DNA from 4 places in the Micromonospora sp. NPDC005298 genome. Region 3 is predicted to be linked to each of the others. Evidence: riboswitches for the same ligand, from Rfam matches in the RefSeq annotation. Region 3 holds a riboswitch; each other region holds the start of a gene.

Evidence for each region. Region 3 has a riboswitch for cyclic di-AMP ahead of ABZS77_RS24845 (transglycosylase family protein). Riboswitches for the same ligand answer to the same signal wherever they lie in the genome.
Region 1: it holds a riboswitch for cyclic di-AMP, as region 3 does, so the genes downstream of both, ABZS77_RS20220 (hypothetical protein) here and ABZS77_RS24845 (transglycosylase family protein) in region 3, are expected to answer to the same signal.
Region 2: it holds a riboswitch for cyclic di-AMP, as region 3 does, so the genes downstream of both, ABZS77_RS12875 (C39 family peptidase) here and ABZS77_RS24845 (transglycosylase family protein) in region 3, are expected to answer to the same signal.
Region 4: it holds a riboswitch for cyclic di-AMP, as region 3 does, so the genes downstream of both, ABZS77_RS03680 (hypothetical protein) here and ABZS77_RS24845 (transglycosylase family protein) in region 3, are expected to answer to the same signal.

Annotation. Positions count from the first base shown of each region.
Region 1 is NZ_JBEXGP010000015.1:26,571-30,915, forward strand. It holds gene ABZS77_RS20210 (AAA family ATPase) at 1-989, shown strand, start outside; gene ABZS77_RS20215 (cation diffusion facilitator family transporter) at 1,098-2,015, shown strand; cyclic di-AMP (ydaO/yuaA leader) riboswitch at 2,158-2,289, shown strand; gene ABZS77_RS20220 (hypothetical protein) at 2,346-3,359, shown strand; gene ABZS77_RS20225 (hypothetical protein) at 3,479-4,078, shown strand; gene ABZS77_RS20230 (SRPBCC family protein) at 4,263-4,345, opposite strand, start outside.
Region 2 is NZ_JBEXGP010000005.1:170,611-174,955, forward strand. It holds gene ABZS77_RS12865 (hypothetical protein) at 1-104, shown strand, start outside; gene ABZS77_RS12870 (hypothetical protein) at 237-1,007, shown strand; cyclic di-AMP (ydaO/yuaA leader) riboswitch at 1,309-1,450, shown strand; gene ABZS77_RS12875 (C39 family peptidase) at 1,678-2,526, shown strand; gene ABZS77_RS12880 (hypothetical protein) at 2,599-3,639, opposite strand; gene ABZS77_RS12885 (alpha/beta fold hydrolase) at 3,760-4,345, shown strand, end outside.
Region 3 is NZ_JBEXGP010000023.1:41,243-45,587, forward strand. It holds gene dinB (DNA polymerase IV) at 1-963, shown strand, start outside; gene ABZS77_RS24840 (hypothetical protein) at 1,066-1,431, shown strand; gene ABZS77_RS24845 (transglycosylase family protein) at 1,501-2,178, opposite strand; cyclic di-AMP (ydaO/yuaA leader) riboswitch at 2,180-2,350, opposite strand; gene htpG (molecular chaperone HtpG) at 2,683-4,345, opposite strand, start outside.
Region 4 is NZ_JBEXGP010000001.1:752,093-756,437, forward strand. It holds gene ABZS77_RS03675 (carbonic anhydrase) at 1-524, shown strand, start outside; gene ABZS77_RS03680 (hypothetical protein) at 581-1,600, opposite strand; cyclic di-AMP (ydaO/yuaA leader) riboswitch at 1,604-1,735, opposite strand; gene ABZS77_RS03685 (YibE/F family protein) at 1,902-3,272, opposite strand; gene ABZS77_RS03690 (copper-translocating P-type ATPase) at 3,663-4,345, shown strand, end outside.

The sequences.
Region 1 (4,345 bases), on a different contig from region 3:
AGCGTCCGGAGTTCCGGGAGTTCCTCAAGGCGTGGTGGCCGCGACTGCACCCACGGCACGTGCTCGGCTGGCTGGCCCGGCCGGACCGGCTGCGCCGCTACGCGGGCGGGATCCTCTCCGGCGCGGAGATCCGTCTGCTGGGCGCCGCGTACCGGGACCTGGACTCGGCCGGTCTGACCATCGCCGACGTGGCGCTGCTCGACGAGTTGGACGCGTTGCTGGGCAAACCGGTGCAGCCGGCGCGGGCGCGGCGCGACCCGTTCCAGCTCGCGGGCGGGGTTCGCGAGTTGAGCACCTTCGCCGACCGGCAGCGCGCCGCGCGGGCGGCGGCCCGGGAACGGCCGGCGGACTACCGGGAGTACGCGCACGTGGTGGTCGACGAGGCGCAGGACGTGTCGCCGATGCAGTGGCGCATGATCGGCCGGCGGGGCCGGTTGGCCTCCTGGACGGTGGTGGGCGATCCGGCGCAGACGGCGTGGACGGGTGACCCGGATGAGCTGACGCGCGCGCGGGACCAGGCGCTGGGCCGGCGCAAGCGGCACGATTTCACGCTCACCACCAACTACCGCAACTCGTCGGAGATCTTCGCGGTGGCGGCGGCGGAGATCCGCCGGCTCTACCCGGACCTGCCGCTGCCGACGGCCGTACGCTCCACCGGGGTCGACCCGGTCGAGTTGGTGGTGCCCGCCGCTGGGCTGGAGACGGCAGTCGTGGAGGCGGCCACCGGCCTGCTGGCGGAGGTGGACGGCACGGTCGGCGTGATCACGCCGGTCCCCCGCCGCGACGAGGTCGCCGGCTGGCTGGGCACGCTCGGCGCACCGCGCCTGCAGGTGGTGACCAGCCTGGAGGCCAAGGGCATGGAGTACGACGGGGTGGTGCTGGTCGCGCCGAGCGAGATCCGGGCGGATCCGGGTGCCGGGGTACGGACGCTCTACGTCGCGCTCTCCCGGGCCACCCAGCGGCTCACCACCGTCGACCCGACCGGCTGATCCGGCCCCGATGAGCACCGCCGGGGCGGCCGTCGCCGTACACTTGCACACATAGCAATGTGCGCATACATTTGACCGGGTCCCGGCTGGCGACGGAGGGTGGGTTTCGTGGGCGCAGGTCATGACCACCACCACGCGTCGGTCGCCAATGCCGCACACCAGCACCGGGGCCGGCTCTGGGCAGCGTTCGGGCTGCTCGCCGCCCTGATGGTGGTCGAGGCGGTGGCGGCCCTGCGCACCGGCTCGCTGGCCCTGCTCTCCGACGCCGGACACATGTTCACCGACGTGCTCGGCATCGGCATGGCACTCGCCGCGATCACCGCCACCCGCCGGGCCACCGGCGATCCGCAGCGCACCTTCGGGCTGTACCGCCTCGAGGTTCTCGCCGCCCTCGCCAACGCCGTCCTGCTCTCCGGCGTGGCGGTCTACGTGGTGGTCGAGGCGATCCGCCGATTCGGTGACCCGCACGAGGTGCTGGCCGGCCCGATGCTCGCGGTCGCCGTGCTCGGCCTGCTCGCGAACGTGGTCGCCTTCGCGCTGCTGCGCGCCGGCGCCCGGGAGAGCATCAATCTCCAGGGCGCGTACCTGGAGGTGCTCGGCGACCTCCTCGGCTCGCTCGGCGTGATCGGCGCGGCGCTGCTCATCACGGTCACCGACTGGTGGTGGGCCGACCCGCTGGTCGCGGTCGCCATCGGCGTGTTCATCCTGCCCCGCACCTGGCGCCTCGGCCGGGCCGCCGTCCGCATCCTCGTGCAGGCCGCCCCGGAACACCTCCAGGTCACCGCCGTACACGACCGGCTCGCCGCCGTACCCGGCGTGGTCGAGGTCCACGACCTGCACGTCTGGACGCTCACCTCGGGCATGGAGGTGGCCTCCGCACACCTGACCATGGAGCCCGGCGCGGAGGTCGGCACGGTCCTCAGCGCCGCGCGTACCGCCCTGCACGACGACTTCCGGATCGAACACGCGACGCTCCAGATCGAGCCGGCCGCCGCGCCCGGCGCCTGCGGTTCGGTCGAATGGTGACGGTGTTTCGAGAGGTACGCTCGCCTTTGTCCGAGTTTTTGGTGATGACGCACGCACCGTCCGTCACAACGGCTGCAGGCGCCCCACCGGCCCCGGTAGGCTCGGTCCCGGCCTCCACCAGGCGGCGCCCTCCCGGCGCCGGTGGCGGCCGCCGCCTAATCGCCCGAGCGGGCGAACCGGGGAACCACGTTCCTGGGGTGCATCCGCGTCAGCGGTAGGGATCTTCCGTCCCGAACCCGTCAGCTAACCCGGTCGGCGGCTGACGGAAGGACATGCGTAGTGGCACCAGCACGACCACCCGCCGCCCGCCTGGCGGCCCTGATCGTCGCGATGCTCGCCCTCGGCGTCGCACTCCCGGCCGGCGCGACGGCCGCTCCCCCGAACACCCAACGGGCCGCCGCGGCACCCGACAGCGACGAAGAGGGCGGCACCCCCGCGCTCCGCGCCCAACTGGAAGCCGCCAGCAAGGGATACCTGGACGCCAAGCGCGCCCTGGACACCTCCGTGCAGCGGCAGCAACAACTCACCACCCAGCTCAAGACCACCGAAGCCGAACTGGACGCCCGCAGCGGCAAGGTCGGCGAGATCGCCGGCGTCGCCTACCGCACCGGCCGCCTCGGCGCGATGTCCGCGCTGCTCAACAGCAACACCCCCGAAGGCTTCATGGACCGGGCCGCCGCCCTCGACGCGGTCGCCGCGAACGAGGACCGGGTGCTACGCGACCTGATCGCCACCAAGGACGAGGCCACCCGCACCCGCGTCGCCCTGGACGGCGAGATCCGCGAGCAGCGCAAGCAGGTCGCGGTGATGGCCAAACGCAAGGAACAGGCCGAACGGGCCCTGACCGTGGCCACCACACCCAAGCCGCAGACCACCTCCGACAGCGGCTCCAACCGGGGCACCTCAAGCGCGAACGCCACGGCCGCCCCGCGCAACTCCGACGGCTCCTGGCCCTCGGAGTCGTGCAGCGTCAACGACCCAACCCCGGCCAGCGGGTGCATCACCCCCCGCACCCTGCACGCGCTCAACCAGGCCAAGGCCGCCGGCTTCACCCGGTACGTCTCCTGCCACCGCTCCGGCGGCTCAGGTGAACACCCGAAGGGTCGCGCGTGCGACTTCGCCGCGCAGAAGAACGGCTTCGGCGGCGACGCCACCGGCGGCGACAAGACGTACGGCAACAACCTGGCCGCCTACTTCATCCGCAACGCCGACCGGCTCGCCGTCCTGTACGTGATCTGGTACCGGCAGATCTGGCTGCCCAGCAGCGGATGGAAGTCGTACAGCGGGGCGGGCGGCGACCCGTCCAGCGACCACACCAACCACGTACACCTGTCGGTGTACTGACCCCACCCGTGGCCGGCGTCCCGAACCGGGGTGCCGGCCACGGCTACGTCAGCGGGCGTACCCCGAATGCCGCCGACGGTCGGACGACCCGGCGGACGCCCGGCGGCAGCATCGTTCCCATGCGACTTCCGCCCACGGCCCGCAAGGCGCTGCTCACCCTGCACCTGGTCACCTCCCTCGGCTGGCTCGGCACCGACCTGGTGCTGCTCACCCTCGGCGTGGCGGTACAACGCGGCGCCGACCCGGCCGTCGTCTACCCGGTCACCGCGCTGCTCGGAACCGTGCTGTTCGCGCCGCTGAGCGTGCTGGTCTGGCTGATCGGCGTGGCCAGCGCACTCCTCACGCCGTGGGGACTGTTGCGCTACCGCTGGGTGCTGGCCAAGCTACTGATCACCACGGTGATGGTCGGGCTGGTCCTGTTCCTGCTCACCCCGAACCTGCGCCACGCTGGCATGCTTGGTGCCGCCCTCCCCGCCCGGGACCGCGCCGACCTGGTGATCGCCCCCGCCGTCTCGACCAGCCTGATGATCATCGCGACGGTGCTCTCCACCTACAAGCCGTGGGGCCGCCGCCCCACCGGCGCTGGTCGCGCCGGCCGGGCCGGCCGTGATCGCGCCGGCCGCGCACGACCCGCCACCTCTGCAGGATCCTTCGGACCCGCCGTAACCGCCGGTCCCACCGCGCCCGCCGACCATGATCGCGCTACATCCGGGATGTAGTGGCCTCGGCGTTGCGGGATGCCACTACTTCGTGGATCGAGTGCGATCTTGCGGGCTGCGGGTGTTCGCGGGGCGCGGAGCGGCGGGCGCGAGGGGCGCCGGGCCCGGGTGTTCGCGGGCGCGTAGCGGCGGGCGCGGGCGCGGAAGGCAGGCGCGGACAGCGGCCGCGGGCAGCGGGCGGGGGTCAGGCGGGGGTTGGGGGGTTGCTGGCGCGTTCCAGGGCCGCGCCGAGGCGGCTGGCGAGGGCGAGGTGGGCGGCGCGGGCCT
Region 2 (4,345 bases), on a different contig from region 3:
CCGGCGTCGCCGGTGACACTCCGGTGCGCGCGTCCGGGGCCGAGCGACAGCCCCACGCCGACGGCCCGGCCACCCGGGCGCCCCGGGCTCCGCCCGCACGCTGAGCCACCGGGACGAGCGTCCCGCCGCCGCGCCCTGTCGATCCACCGCCCGCACCCGCCGACCCGTGGCCCTGCCACGTTCCGTCCGGCCCGTGCGGCCCACCGTCGCATCGCTGTCGTTCCGAGGTGTCGAGCATGGAGACCGTCGTCTTCTACCAGTTCCTGACCGAGGTGCCCCAGGCCGCCGCCATCTGGTCGGTCCTGTTCCTGCTGGCGTTGAGCGTGCCCGCCGTCCTGGTCGCCCGCCCGCAGCGGGACGCGCCGCCGGGTGACCCGGGCCCGACGGCGCCCACCGCCCGGGAGGTGGCGGCGGCCGAGGCCGCCGACCTGCGGCGGTACGCCGAGGAGGTGGCCGTCGCCGCCGCCGGCGCCGCCCAGACCGCCCGACGGCGGCGCGCCGACTGGCTGGTCAGTCAGGAGGAGGCGGAACGTGCCTGGGCCGGGTACGACGAGGCGGAGACCGCCGCCCGTCGGTTCGTCGGCGCCGGCGCGCTGCCCACCCCGCGTACCCCGCACACCCCTGCCGAGTACGCGGCTCGGGAGCGGTACCTGCACCGCGCCGCGATGGCGGCGTACTGGCGCGGGGAGTTGACCATGGGGCAGCTCGGTGACGTGTTCGGGCACCGGCGCGGTTGGGACCCCCGCCGGCACCCGGTGGAGCAGGAGGTGCTGCTCGCCCGGGCGATCAGGGACGCGAGGCTGGCCGACCACCGGGCCGCCGCCGAGCGGGAGCGGTCGGCGTGGCGGGACGCGGAACTGGCCGCCGAGGCGGCGCGCGCCCTCGCCGAGGAGGCGTACGCGGCGGCGGCCCGGCTGCGACCGAATCCGGTACCCGCCCGTCGGGCGGCGGCCGGAGCGGTGCGTCCCGCGGCGGTGGCGCGCTGGCGTCCGGCCCGCGTCAGTTGAACCCGTCCACGGTTGAGCCCGATCTGTGACGTGAGCCCGGTCACGGGCACCCGAAATCGGGCGCGGGGCGCGACCGGGCCTGTTGTTCGCGCGAATACGGAGACGTTGTCGCCAGCCTGTCCGGTTGTCGACCACAGGCGTCGCCGTCACCGCTTGTCCCATCGAGTCACGTCATCGGCAATACGCGCAGAAATTGTCGTCCAGAATGATGTTTACGCAGGTGGGCGCGGCTTGGCAGGGGTACGCACCGGCCAGTAGTGTCGTCCCGTCCGGTGCGGTTACCGATCGCAAGAGGCGACGCCGCGCCGACCCGCTCAATCGTGATCAACGAACCGGGGACCCATCAGTAAGTCCGGGGTGAATCCGCGAGCCACGGCCCGCGGTAGGGCGATCTTCCCGCCCGAATCCGTCAGCTAACCCGGTAGGCGGTGTCGGAAGGAGTTCCATCCTCGTGCAGCACCTCTCCACCCCTCGGCTGTTCCCCCGCCTCCACGGCGCCGCGGTGCCCCCGCTCATCCGTCCGGTGAGCTGACCCCCCGGGTCATCGCCCTTCCCGCCCGGCCACGCCGGGCGTTCCCCTGAGCGGTTCACCATCCGCGGACCACGGTTCGCGCGCTGGCGCCTGCCCGGATACCGGCTCGGCCCCGGTGTGCCGCTCTCCCCCCGAACCGTGGAGGACCCCGTGAAGCACACCCTGAAGCGTCAGCTCCGCCGTCTCACCACCGAACGCCCGTACCGGATGGTCGCCGCCTCCGCCGCGGCCCTCGCGCTCGCGGCCACCACCGGCGTCCTGCTCGCCGACACCGACGACGCCCCGGCCGGCCAGCAGACCCCGACCACCGTCGCCGAGATGCGCGGCGACCTGGCCGCCTCCCGTGACCAGGCGCGCGTCGCGTCCCCCTCGGCGAGCGCCGCGCCGAGCAGCGCCGCCCCGGCCACCAGCGCCGCGTCGCCCGCCGCGAAGGCCAGCACCAACCCGGACCTCACCCGCAAGCCGACACCGCCGAAGCCACCCGCGACCAAGGTGCTCGACTACGACTACGAGGCCCAGAACACGTACTACAACTGCGGCCCGGCGGCCACCCGCAACGCCCTCAGCGCCAGCGGTATCGACCGCACCCAGAACCAGCTCGGCGTCAAGCTGGGCACCACCGAGATGGGCACCAACTCGGCCCAGGACACCACCCGCGTGCTCAACTCCGAGGTCAAGGGCTCCCCGTACCGGACCCGGATGTTCGCCGGCTCGCCCAGCCCGGCCCAGATGGACCAGCTCCAGGCCGACGTCGTCAAGGCCATCACCGACGGCCGAGGCGTGGTGGCGAACGTCGTCGGCGACGCCGTCGACACCAACGGGGGCTGGCACTCCTACGGCGGTGGACACTACGTCGCGGTGGTGGGTTACAAGGACAACGGCCGGACCGTGCGGATCGCCGACTCGGCGAACGCGGCCGACCCGTCGTACTGGATCACCACGATCGACCTGGCGAACTGGATCGCCACCCGGGGCTACTCCGCCTGACCCAGGTGTGAGCACCGCCGCGGGCGCCGACCCCCACGAGGGGTCGGCGCCCGCGGCGTCTTCGCGTGGTGCTCAGTAGTCGATGAACCCGTACAGCGCGCGGTGGTTCGACCTCGTGCCGGTGACGGTGTGGCCGATGGTGGACGGCCGTACCGTCCCCTTCACGAACAGATAATCGATCTTGCTGGAGCCGCTGGTGGGCGCCGTCCCGTAGCCGGTCATGCCGTAGCCGCTCAGCGTGCCGGCCGCGATACCCGTGCGGTTCGCGTCGATCCCCACGATCCGGATGGTGGAGGCGTTCAACAGGCTCGTCGCGTCCGCACCCAGGTGGATGCCGCTGTTGGCGATGCCCCGGTCGCCGTCGCCGGCGCACGCGTTCTGCCGGTTCTCCTGCGGCAAGTGCATGGTCGCCGCGAACACGCTGGTGCCGGTCGCCCTGATGGTGAACCGGGCCGCGATGGCGCTGGTCCGCTTCCACTTGTAGTAGTCGGTGCTGTCCGGGTCGCTGTTCGGCGGCTTGTACAGCGTGCACCCGGCACCGTTGGCGTACGCGGTGCCCGGCTTGAGCCAGCCCGCGCTCCAGTACTTGGAGATGTCGCCGGCCGCGAGGCTCAGCGTCCTGGTGTTCCAGATGATCGCGTTGGTCTGCTTCTTCTTCAGGTCGCCGAGCGACTGGGAGCTGCACTTGTGCGTGCTGCCCCACGGCTCCGGGTCGGTCCAGGCCACGATCGCCCCGTACGTGCCCGCCGGGTAGCCGAACTTGGCCGCCAGTTGGTCGGCGTACGCCTCGGCCTGGCCGGTGCCGCGCACCTGTTGCACGATCAGCAGGTCGGGCGCCACCACACCGCTGGTGCCGGTGCGTCCGGCGTCGTCGACGAGGATCGAGGTCAGGTGGTCCGGTCCGGAGATCCGGGTGCAGCTCCCGTCGGCGTTGTTCACCACCAGGTTCTCGATGTTGTTGTTGTAGACGCGCAGGACCCGGTCGGCCGCCGCGACACCCGCGTCCGGCCCCGGTGCGCTCGACGGTGTGCCGAGCGCGGGCACGGTCGGCGCCGCACCGAGCGCGACGACGGCCACCGCCGCCACCAGTGTTGATCGATGTCTTCTGAGCACGAGGACTCCCTCCCGTGGTGAAACTGCCCGTCCAGGCGCCGCACTCTACTGTGGATCGCCGCCGGTCGGGTCCCGTGTACGACGCTCGTACCGGGCGGCGAACCGTGGGAGACTGCGGCCGTGGCGGATGAGTCGGGTGGTCGAGCCGGTCGCGGCCCGGTCCTTCTGCTGCTGCACGGGATGGGGGCGACCGGCGACGTGTGGCTGCCCTGGGCGCCGCTGCTGGAGCGGCACTGGCCCGGACGGTGGCTGGCTCCGGACCTCGCCGGTCACGGCTGGTCGGCACCGCTGGCGTCGTACTCGTTCCCGGGCCTCGCCGACCGGGTCGCCCACGGCCTGGCAGCCGACGACCGGCTCGTCGTGCTCGGGCATTCGCTCGGCGGGGTGGTCGGTCTCGCGTTGGCCGCCCGCGACACCGGACTGCCGGTGGACGCGGTGGTCGGACTGGGCATCAAGGCGGTCTGGTCCCCTGCGGAACTGGACCGCGCCGCCGACCTCGCCGCCCGTCCGGTCGGTTGGTTCGCCAACCGCATCGAGGCGGCACGCCGCTACCTGCGCGTCTCCGGGCTGGCCGGTCTGCTGCCGCCGGACCACCCGGTCGTGGACGCCGGGCTGCGCCAGGTCGACGGCCGCTGGCGCCTCGCCATGGACCCGGGCGCGTTCGCCGTCGGCGAGCCCGACCTGGCCGCCCTGCTGGCGGCCACCG
Region 3 (4,345 bases):
GCGTACACGGCCGCGAGCCGCGCGGTGTTCGAGATCTTCAGGCGGACCACCCCGCTGGTCGAGGGGCTCTCCATCGACGAGGCGTTCCTGGACGTGGGCGGGCTGCGCCGGCTGGTCGGGGCGCCGGCCGACATCGCGGACCGGCTGCGTCGGGAGGTCCGCGAGCAGGTCCGCCTGCCCATCACGGTGGGCGTGGCCCGCACGAAGTTCCTGGCGAAGGTCGCCAGCGGGGTGGCCAAACCGGATGGGCTGCTGGTCGTCGCACCCGACGGCGAACTGGCGTTCCTGCATCCGTTGCCGGTCGAGCGGCTCTGGGGCGTCGGCCCGATCACGGCCGAGAAGCTGCGCGAGCGTCGGATCCGTACCGTCGGCGACGTGGCCCGGCTCGGTGAGGCGGCGCTGGTCTCGCTGCTCGGCGCGGGCGCGGGCCGGCACCTGCACGCCCTGGCACACAACCGTGACCCACGGGGAGTGCAGGTGGGTCGCCGACGCGGTTCGATGGGCGCGCAGCACGCGCTGAGCCGTACCCCGCACGCGGCGGCGGAGCTGGACGCGATCCTCGCCGGCCTGGTCGACCGGGTCACCCGGCGGATGCGGGCCGCCGGGCGGGCCGGACGCACGGTGGTGCTGCGTCTGCGCTTCGGCGACTACACGCGGGCCACCCGATCGCACACCGTCCGCAAGGCGACCGCGGACACCACGCCGGTGCTCGCCGCCGCGCGGGCGCTGCTGCGGGCCACCCAGCCCGAGATCGACCGGCGGGGCGTCACCCTGATCGGCGTCTCGGTGGGCAACCTCGACGACAACCCGGTCCAGCCGGAGCTGCCGTTCCAACCCGACCCGGGCGCCGAACTGGACGCGGCGGTCGACGCGGTCCGCGACCGGTTCGGATCGGCGGCGCTCACCCGGGCGGTGCTGCTCGGCCGCGACCCCGGTGTCGAGATGCCGCTATTGCCCGACTGATGGTCGCGTTTCCTGCGATCGGTGACACATCACAGCAGGTCGGCGGTTTAGCCGACGGCCCACGGGTGACCCTTGGAGGGAACAGCCTGACGAGGGGGGCCCATGATGTCCGACGACACCAGCAACCGACCGAGCCGTCGCGTCGAGCGTCCGCACGACGTGACCGACCCGCTGCTCTGGCAGCTCGCGGTCGACGTGCTGGGCGCCCATGAGCCGGACGACGAGGGGCACTGCCGCAATCTCCAGTGCGCCGGGCAGGGGTGGCCGTGCGAGGCCCGCACCGGCGCCGAGCAGTCGCTGCGGCTGGCCCGCGGCGAATCCGCCTCGGTCGAGAAGACCGACGGGGGCAGCGACGCCGAGAGCCGCACCGGCTGGCGCGGTGAGGCGGTGCCGGCTCCGCGCTGGGGCCGCAACGCCGGGGTGGCGGCATCACAACGGGAGCAGAAGGCCTCGGCGTCGGCGGCCTGACCGCGACCCCGGGCGGCACACACGCGAACGCTCGACCGGTGAGCCGGCCGAGCGTTCGCGCGTCGTACGTCAGAGGCTGAGTCGCTGACCCGGGAAGATCAGACCCGGGTCGGCGCCGACGATCTGCCGGTTGCGCTCGTACAGCGCCTGCCAGCCACCGGTCGACCGGTGGTGGTCGGCGATCTCCGACAGGGTGTCGCCCGGCTTGACGGTGTACGTCCCGCCGCTCGACGCGGGCGCGGTGCGCTCGTGGTCGCGCGTCGCCGGCTGCTCGCCGCGCGTGGACCTGCTGGGCTTCGCGGTCGACTCGGTGGACCTGGTCGACTTGGTGGACTTCGTCGACTTGGTGGACTTCGTCGACTTGGTGGCGGAGCCGCCCGACGAGCCGCCCTTCTTGCCGCAGGTCGGCCAGGCGCCGATGCCCTGCCCGTCGAGCACCTTCTCGGCGACGGCGATCTGCTCGCCGCGGCTGGCCAGGTCGGCGCGTGCGGCGTACTTCTTGCCGCCGTAACCGGCCCAGGTGCTCTGCGAGAACTGCAAGCCGCCGTAGTAGCCGTTGCCGGTGTTGATCTTCCAGTTGCCGCCGGACTCGCACTTGGCGATCGCGTCCCAGTTGACGGCGGCCTGCGCCGGGGCGGCCGGGCCGAAGAGTGCGACAGCGCCGGTGACCGCGCCGACGGCCAGGGTGCCGACGGCGAGGCGGCGGGTGCTGACCCGTCGATGACGGGGCGTGTGAACAGACGTCATGTGAGTTTTCCTCCACGCCGGCGAGGTGAGCTGTCGGGTTCGGGCCGAGGAGCCCGGCCGCACGGTGGCGGCTTCACCCCGAGGTGACATGCACCGAGGAACCTGGGTCCCCCGCTCCCGCCCGGTTGACTGGGTTCCGACGACCGGGGGCGGGATTTGGCGTTGCCGGCCGTGGTGTCCGCAGTGGCGAACCCGACCGACGTTAGGCACGGTCGGTGACGATCGCCCACTCGCTGTGAAGTTCTTCACCGGCCCGCGCTCGGCGTTCCGGCCACCGGTTGCGGGGCATCGAACACTGTGCAGTGACCATGATGGACCGTTTACGATCAGCGGTCGGGGACGCCGTGCTCCCGGTGTCCGTAGAGCGGCGCGACGTCCGTGCCGCCGACCCGCCGAAGATCGGTGCAGCGCTCGCCGAGGGTCGCGCCGTGGGTGGCGCGAGACGGGACCTGACCGGCCGGCGGGGCCCTGCTGGGCGGACCGCCGGCCGGAGGGTGGATCCGGCTACAGGGTGCGGGCCAGCCGGTCGGCGAGCGTCCGGGTGAAGCGGGCCGGGTCGGCCAGCTCGCCACCCTCGGCGAGCACCGCCAGGCCGTACAGCAGCTCCGCCGTCTCGGTCAGGGCCGGCGAGGCGTCGCCCTGCTCGTGGGCCTTGCGGAGCCCGGCGACCAGCGGATGACCGGGGTTGATCTCCAGGATCCGCTTGGTGGACGGCACCTCGTGCCCCATCGCCCGGTACATCTTCTCCAGCGTGGGGGTGAGGTCGTGCGCGTCCCCGACGACGCAGGCGGGTGAGGTGGTCAGCCGCGACGACAGGCGGACCTCCCGGACGCTGTCGGCGAGGGTCGTGCCCAGCCATTCGACGAGCGCGGCGAACTCCTGCCGCTGCTGCTCGCGCTCGGTCTCGGCCTGCTGCTTCTCCTCGTCGGTGTCCAGGTCGACCTCGCCCTTGGCGATCGAGCGGAACTGCCGGCCGTCGTACGCGCCGACCCGCTCGACCCACACCTCGTCGACCGGGTCGGTCAGGAGCAGCACCTCGTGGCCCTTGGCCCGGAACGCCTCCAGGTGCGGCGAGTTCTCGATGGTGGCCCGGGAGTCGCCGGTGGCGTACCAGATGTCGCTCTGGCCGTCCTTCATCCGCGAGACGTAGCCGGCCAGGTCGGTGGGCTCGGCGGCGTCGTTCGTGGACGCCACCGACAGGATCTCCAGCAGGGTGTCCCGGTTGTCGGTGTCGTCGATCAGCCCTTCCTTGACGACGGTGCCGAACTCGGTCCAGAAGGTGCGGTACCGCTCGGGGTGGTTGGCCTTGAGGTCCTTGACCGTGGTGAGGACCTTCTTCACCAGGCGGCGGCGGACGATCTGGATCTGCCGGTCCTGCTGGAGGATCTCGCGGGAGATGTTCAGCGACAGGTCGTGCGCGTCGACGACGCCCTTGACGAAGCGCAGGTAGGTGGGGACCAGCGCCTCGCAGTCGTCCATGATGAACACGCGCTTGACGTAGAGCTGGACGCCTCGGCGGCCCTGCGGGGCGAACATGTCGAGCGGGGCGTGGCTGGGCAGGAACAGCAGCGCCTCGTACTCGAAGGTGCCCTCGCCCTTCATGTGCACGACCTCGAGCGGGTCGGCCCAGTCGTGGCTGACGTGCTTGTAGAACTCGTTGTACTCGGCGGCGTCGACCTCGTCGCGGGGCCGCGCCCAGAGTGCCTTCATCGAGTTGAGGGTCTGCACCTCGCTGGTGGCGTCCGCGCCGTCGACGCCGGGGCGTTCGACGGTCATCCGGATGGGCCACGCGATGAAGTCGGAGTACCGCTTGACGATCTCGCGGATGGTCCACTCGGCGGTGTAGTCGTGCAGGTTGTCCTCGGTGTCGGCGGGCTTGAGGTGCAGGGTCACCGAGGTGCCCTGCGGCGCCTCGTCGACGGCCTCGACCGAGTACGTGCCCTCGCCGGCGGACTCCCAGCGGGTGCCGCCGGTCTCGCCGGCCTTGCGGGTGAGCAGGGTGACCCGGTCGGCGACCATGAACGCGGCGTAGAAGCCGACCCCGAACTGGCCGATCAGGTCCTGCGAGGCGCGCGCGTCGGCGGACTCGCGAAGCTGGCGCAGCAGCTCGGCGGTGCCGGACTTGGCGATCGTGCCGATCAGACCGACCACCTCGTCGCGGGTCATC
Region 4 (4,345 bases), on a different contig from region 3:
CGGTGATCGTCGGCTGCTCCGACTCGCGGCTCGCCGCCGAGATCATCTTCGATCGGGGGCTCGGTGACCTGTTCGTGGTCCGCACCGCCGGGCACACCACGGGCCCCGAGGTGCTGGGCAGCGTGGAGTACGCGGTGACCGTCCTCGGCACCCCGCTGGTGGTCGTGCTGGGCCACGACTCGTGCGGCGCCGTCCAGGCGGCCAGGGAGGTCTCCGCCACCGGCGTGGCACCCCAGGGGCACCTGGGCGCCGTTGTCGACGCCGTGCTGCCGAGCCTCCGTCGCGCCGCCGCCGAGGGAGTCGAGGACATCGACGACATCGTCGACATCCACATCGCGCAGACCGTCGAGACGCTGCTGGAGCAGTCGTCCGTGCTGGCCGACGCCGTGACACGGGGGCGGTGCGCGGTGGTGGGCATGTCGTACCGGCTCGCCGCCGGCGCGGTGCGCCCGGTCGCCGCCGTTCCGGCCCACGTCGCGGCGCTCGACGTACCCGACGGGCCGTCGGCGCCCGCCGCCGCCTGACGCGTCGAGGGCCGCCCCGCGACGCGGGACGGCCCTCGATCAGCTGGGTGAGCGGGTCAGAGCAGCGACATGTGGACGTGGTCGGTGTGGTTCGACGGCCCGCTGTACGACTTCCAGCCGGTCGCCGGGAACCAGATCTGCCGGTTCCAGATCACGTAGTAGATGCCGAGGCGGTCGGCGTTGCGGATGAGGAACGCGGCGACGTTGTTGCCGTACGTCCGGGTGTCGTCGTTGTGCCACGGGCTGAAGCCGCTCTTCTGCAACGACCAGTCGCAGGCGCGGCCCTTCGGGTGCTCCCACGGTCCGCCGGAGCGGTAGCAGCCCACGAACCGGTTGAAGCCGGCCCGCTTGACCTCCTTGTACGCGTGCAGCGTGCGCGGCGTGACGCAGCCGGACGTGGTCGGGTCGTCCTCGCTGCACGACTGCGGCTTCCAGTCGCCGTCGGCGGAGCGCCCCGGACCGATCCGGGCGACCGGCGACGTGGCGTCCACCAGACCGCCGGTGAAGCCCTTCCCACCGACGAGGGCGAGCGCCTTGTCCGCGTCGCGCTTCTCCTTCGCCATCAGGGCGGTCTGCTTCTGCTGCTCCCGTACCTCCGCGTCGAGAAGCAGCTTCGCCTGTTCGGCGCGGGCCTTGACCGCGTTGACCTCGGAGAGCTTCTTCTCGTTGACCATGTTCATCTCGTCGAGCGCGGCGGCCCGCCGGACGAACGAGTCGGGGGCGTCGCTCTCCAGCAGCATCGCGATGGCGCCGATCCGACCGGTCCGGTACGACTGGGCGGCGATCTGACCGACCTGCGGTGCGAGGGCGTCCAGCTCGGCCTTCGCGCGGTCCACCTCGGCCGCCAGCTCCGCCTGCCGCTTCCTGGACTTGTCCAGCTGGGACTTGGCCGCGACGTAGTCCCGGTTGGTCTTCTCGATGACGTCGTTGAGCAGCGTCGGCTCGCCGTCCTCCTCGTGCCCGGACGGCGTCGGCGTCGTCGGGGCTGCGTGCGCCGGGAGGGGGCCGGCGAGCACGGTCAGTGCGGCGATCACGGCCACCACGGGCGTCAACCAGCGGCGTAGGGGTGCCGTCACGATTTTCCCTTCCGTCGACCGCCGACCGGGTTAGCTGACGGGTTCGGGGCGGAAGTGGCCCCTACCGCTGACGCGGATTCACCCCACGTACCTGGGTTCCCGGCTCGCCGGCTGGCGATTGGGCGGTGGCACCGCAGGCGCCGATTCGCGCCTTCAGCGGTGACCGGCAGCGAGGTTACCCGAGAGTCGACCCGCTGAGCTACGTCCCGATGCCGACTAAAAGCGTCATTTCGCCATGGCGTTGAGTGACCAGTGATGCGGTTCTCAGGCCGGATGCCCGATCTGGTCACGCTGAGGAGTGTCACCATGCCGTATCCGTGCTCCTGTTCGACTCTGGCCACCGGGTGGTGGCGGCGGGCGGGGGTGTCGTCCGCGTCGGGTCCGGTCCGTCCGACGGGTCCGTACGCGGGGAGCTGAGTGCGGCCAGGGCCTCCGCGCGGTCCGGCCGTGGTCGGGGGGCGGGGACGTCGTCGGCCGGCGTGGCGGTCGACCGGCCGGCGGCCGTCACCACCGCGGCCAGCCCGGTGGTCAGCGGTACGGCGGCGATGAGGCCGAGAGTGGCCACGGCGCTGCGGACGATCTCCTGTGCCAGGAACTCGCTGGTGAGGATCTGCCCGAGGGGGCGCGTGTCGGCGGTGAGCAGGAGCAGCAGCGGCAGTGAGGCGCCCGCGTACGCCAGCACGATGGTGTTGACCGTGGAGGCGATGTGCGCCCGACCGACCCGGGTCGCCGCCCGGTAGAGCTGCAACCGGGTCAGCCCCGGGTTGGCGTTCGCGAGTTCCGTGACGGTGGCCGCCTGGGTGACGGTCACGTCGTCGAGCACCCCGAGCGAGCCGATGATGATCCCGGCGAGCAGCAGGCCGTGCAGGTCCACGTCGGCCTGGAACATCGACAGGGTGGTGGCGTCCTCGCTGCCGAAGCCGGTGAGGTGGGTGGCGGCGGTGGCGATGGTGGCCAGTACGCCGGTGAGCACCAGGCTGCCCAGGGTGCCGAGCACCGCGACCGAGGTCTGCGCGGTGACCCCGTGTGTCAGGTACAGCACCACGAACATGATCAGAGCTGCGCCGACCACGGCGACGACGAGCGGTGACCGGCCGGCGGCGATGCCCGGCAGCACGAAGGTGAGCAGGATGGCGAAGCTCGCGGCCAGTCCGGCGAGCGCGGCCAGGCCACGCCACCGGCCGAACGCGACGATCGCGGCGGCGAAGACCACCGCCAGCCACACCAGTGGGGTTCCGCGCTGGTGTTCGGCGATGTTCCAGGTGCTGGCGCCGGGGTCGGCCGGGTCGGTCAGCTCGACCAGGATCACCTCGTCGCCGACGTCCACCCGGGGCGCACCGGGGCCGTCCGGCACGGGTGTCTGGACCTGCTGCCCGGCGCGCGGCCCGTCCTGCACCCGGACGTCCACCGTGCCGCACGGCCCGTCACCGGCGTCCGGCGTGCCCTCCGGGGTCTGCGGCGCGGGCGGGCACGGTTCGGTCACCACGCGGGTCACCGTGCCGTGGTGGCGGGGGACGTCCGCGCCACCACCCGTCGGCGGTGAGGCGTCCCGGGGCCAGAGCACCACCGCCGCGAGCACGGTGGCGACGAACAGGGGTACCACGGTCGCGACGAGGATCCGCCGTACCCGCGGTGGGGCGGACGGAACGGAACGGCTGTGGTCGGAACCCAATGCGAGACTCCCAACGAATCCGGTGCGGGATACGTGCCGGCGGGCCGGTCGGTTCACCGCAACCGCGGAAACGCGGTGACGGGCGCGGCGGATCGCGGGATGCCGATTGCCTGATCACGTACGGTGAACGACCGGCCGGGCCGGCGGGAGGCGGCGCCGCGTCGGGGCGGCACCGGTGCCGGACTGCGCAGCGGGATCCGGAGGGCCATCGTCGGAATGCTAACGACCCCGGCCGTGGGTCGCAGGTCGTGCCGGGGTGTCGGGGTCCGCGAACCGCCCGCGTCGCGGCGCGCGGCCCGGGATCGTGGAGTCATGCACGCTGAGTCACCGTCTGATCCGCACGGCGCGCACCGCGGCGGGCACGACAGGCACGCGGGCCACGATCCGGCGATGTTCCGCAGCCGGTTCTGGGTCTGCCTGGTGCTCACCGTGCCGGTGGTGCTGACCAGTCACCTGGTGGCGGACCGGCTCGGTCTGCGCTGGGACGTGCCGGGGCGTTCCTGGGTGGGTCCGGTGCTCGGCTCGGTGGTGTTCTGGTGGGGCGGCTGGCCGTTCCTGGCCGGCGCGGTCCGGGAGGTACGGGACCGGGCGCCGGGGATGATGCTGCTGGTCGCGATGGCGATCACGGTCGCGTACACCGCGTCGCTGGCCACCAGCGTCGGCGCGTTCGACCTGGACTTCTGGTGGGAGTTGGCGGCGCTGGTCACCATCATGCTGCTCGGGCACTGGCAGGAGATGAAGGCCATCGGGCAGGCCCGGGGAGCGCTCGCGGCGCTTGCCGCGCTGCTGCCCGACGAGGCCGAGCGGGTGGCCGCCGACGGCCGGGTCGAGCCGGTTGCCGTCGGTGCGCTGCGGGTCGGCGACGTGGTGCTGGTCCGTCCGGGTGGGCGGGTGCCGGCGGACGGGGGCATCGTCGAGGGCGGCGCCGAGCTGGACGAGTCCATGATCACCGGTGAGTCGCGGCCGGTCGCCCGGGCGGCCGGCGACCGGGTGGTGGCGGGCACCGTCGCCACCGACTCGGCGATCCGGGTCCGCGTGGAGGCGCTCGGTGAGCGGACCGCGCTCGCCGGCAT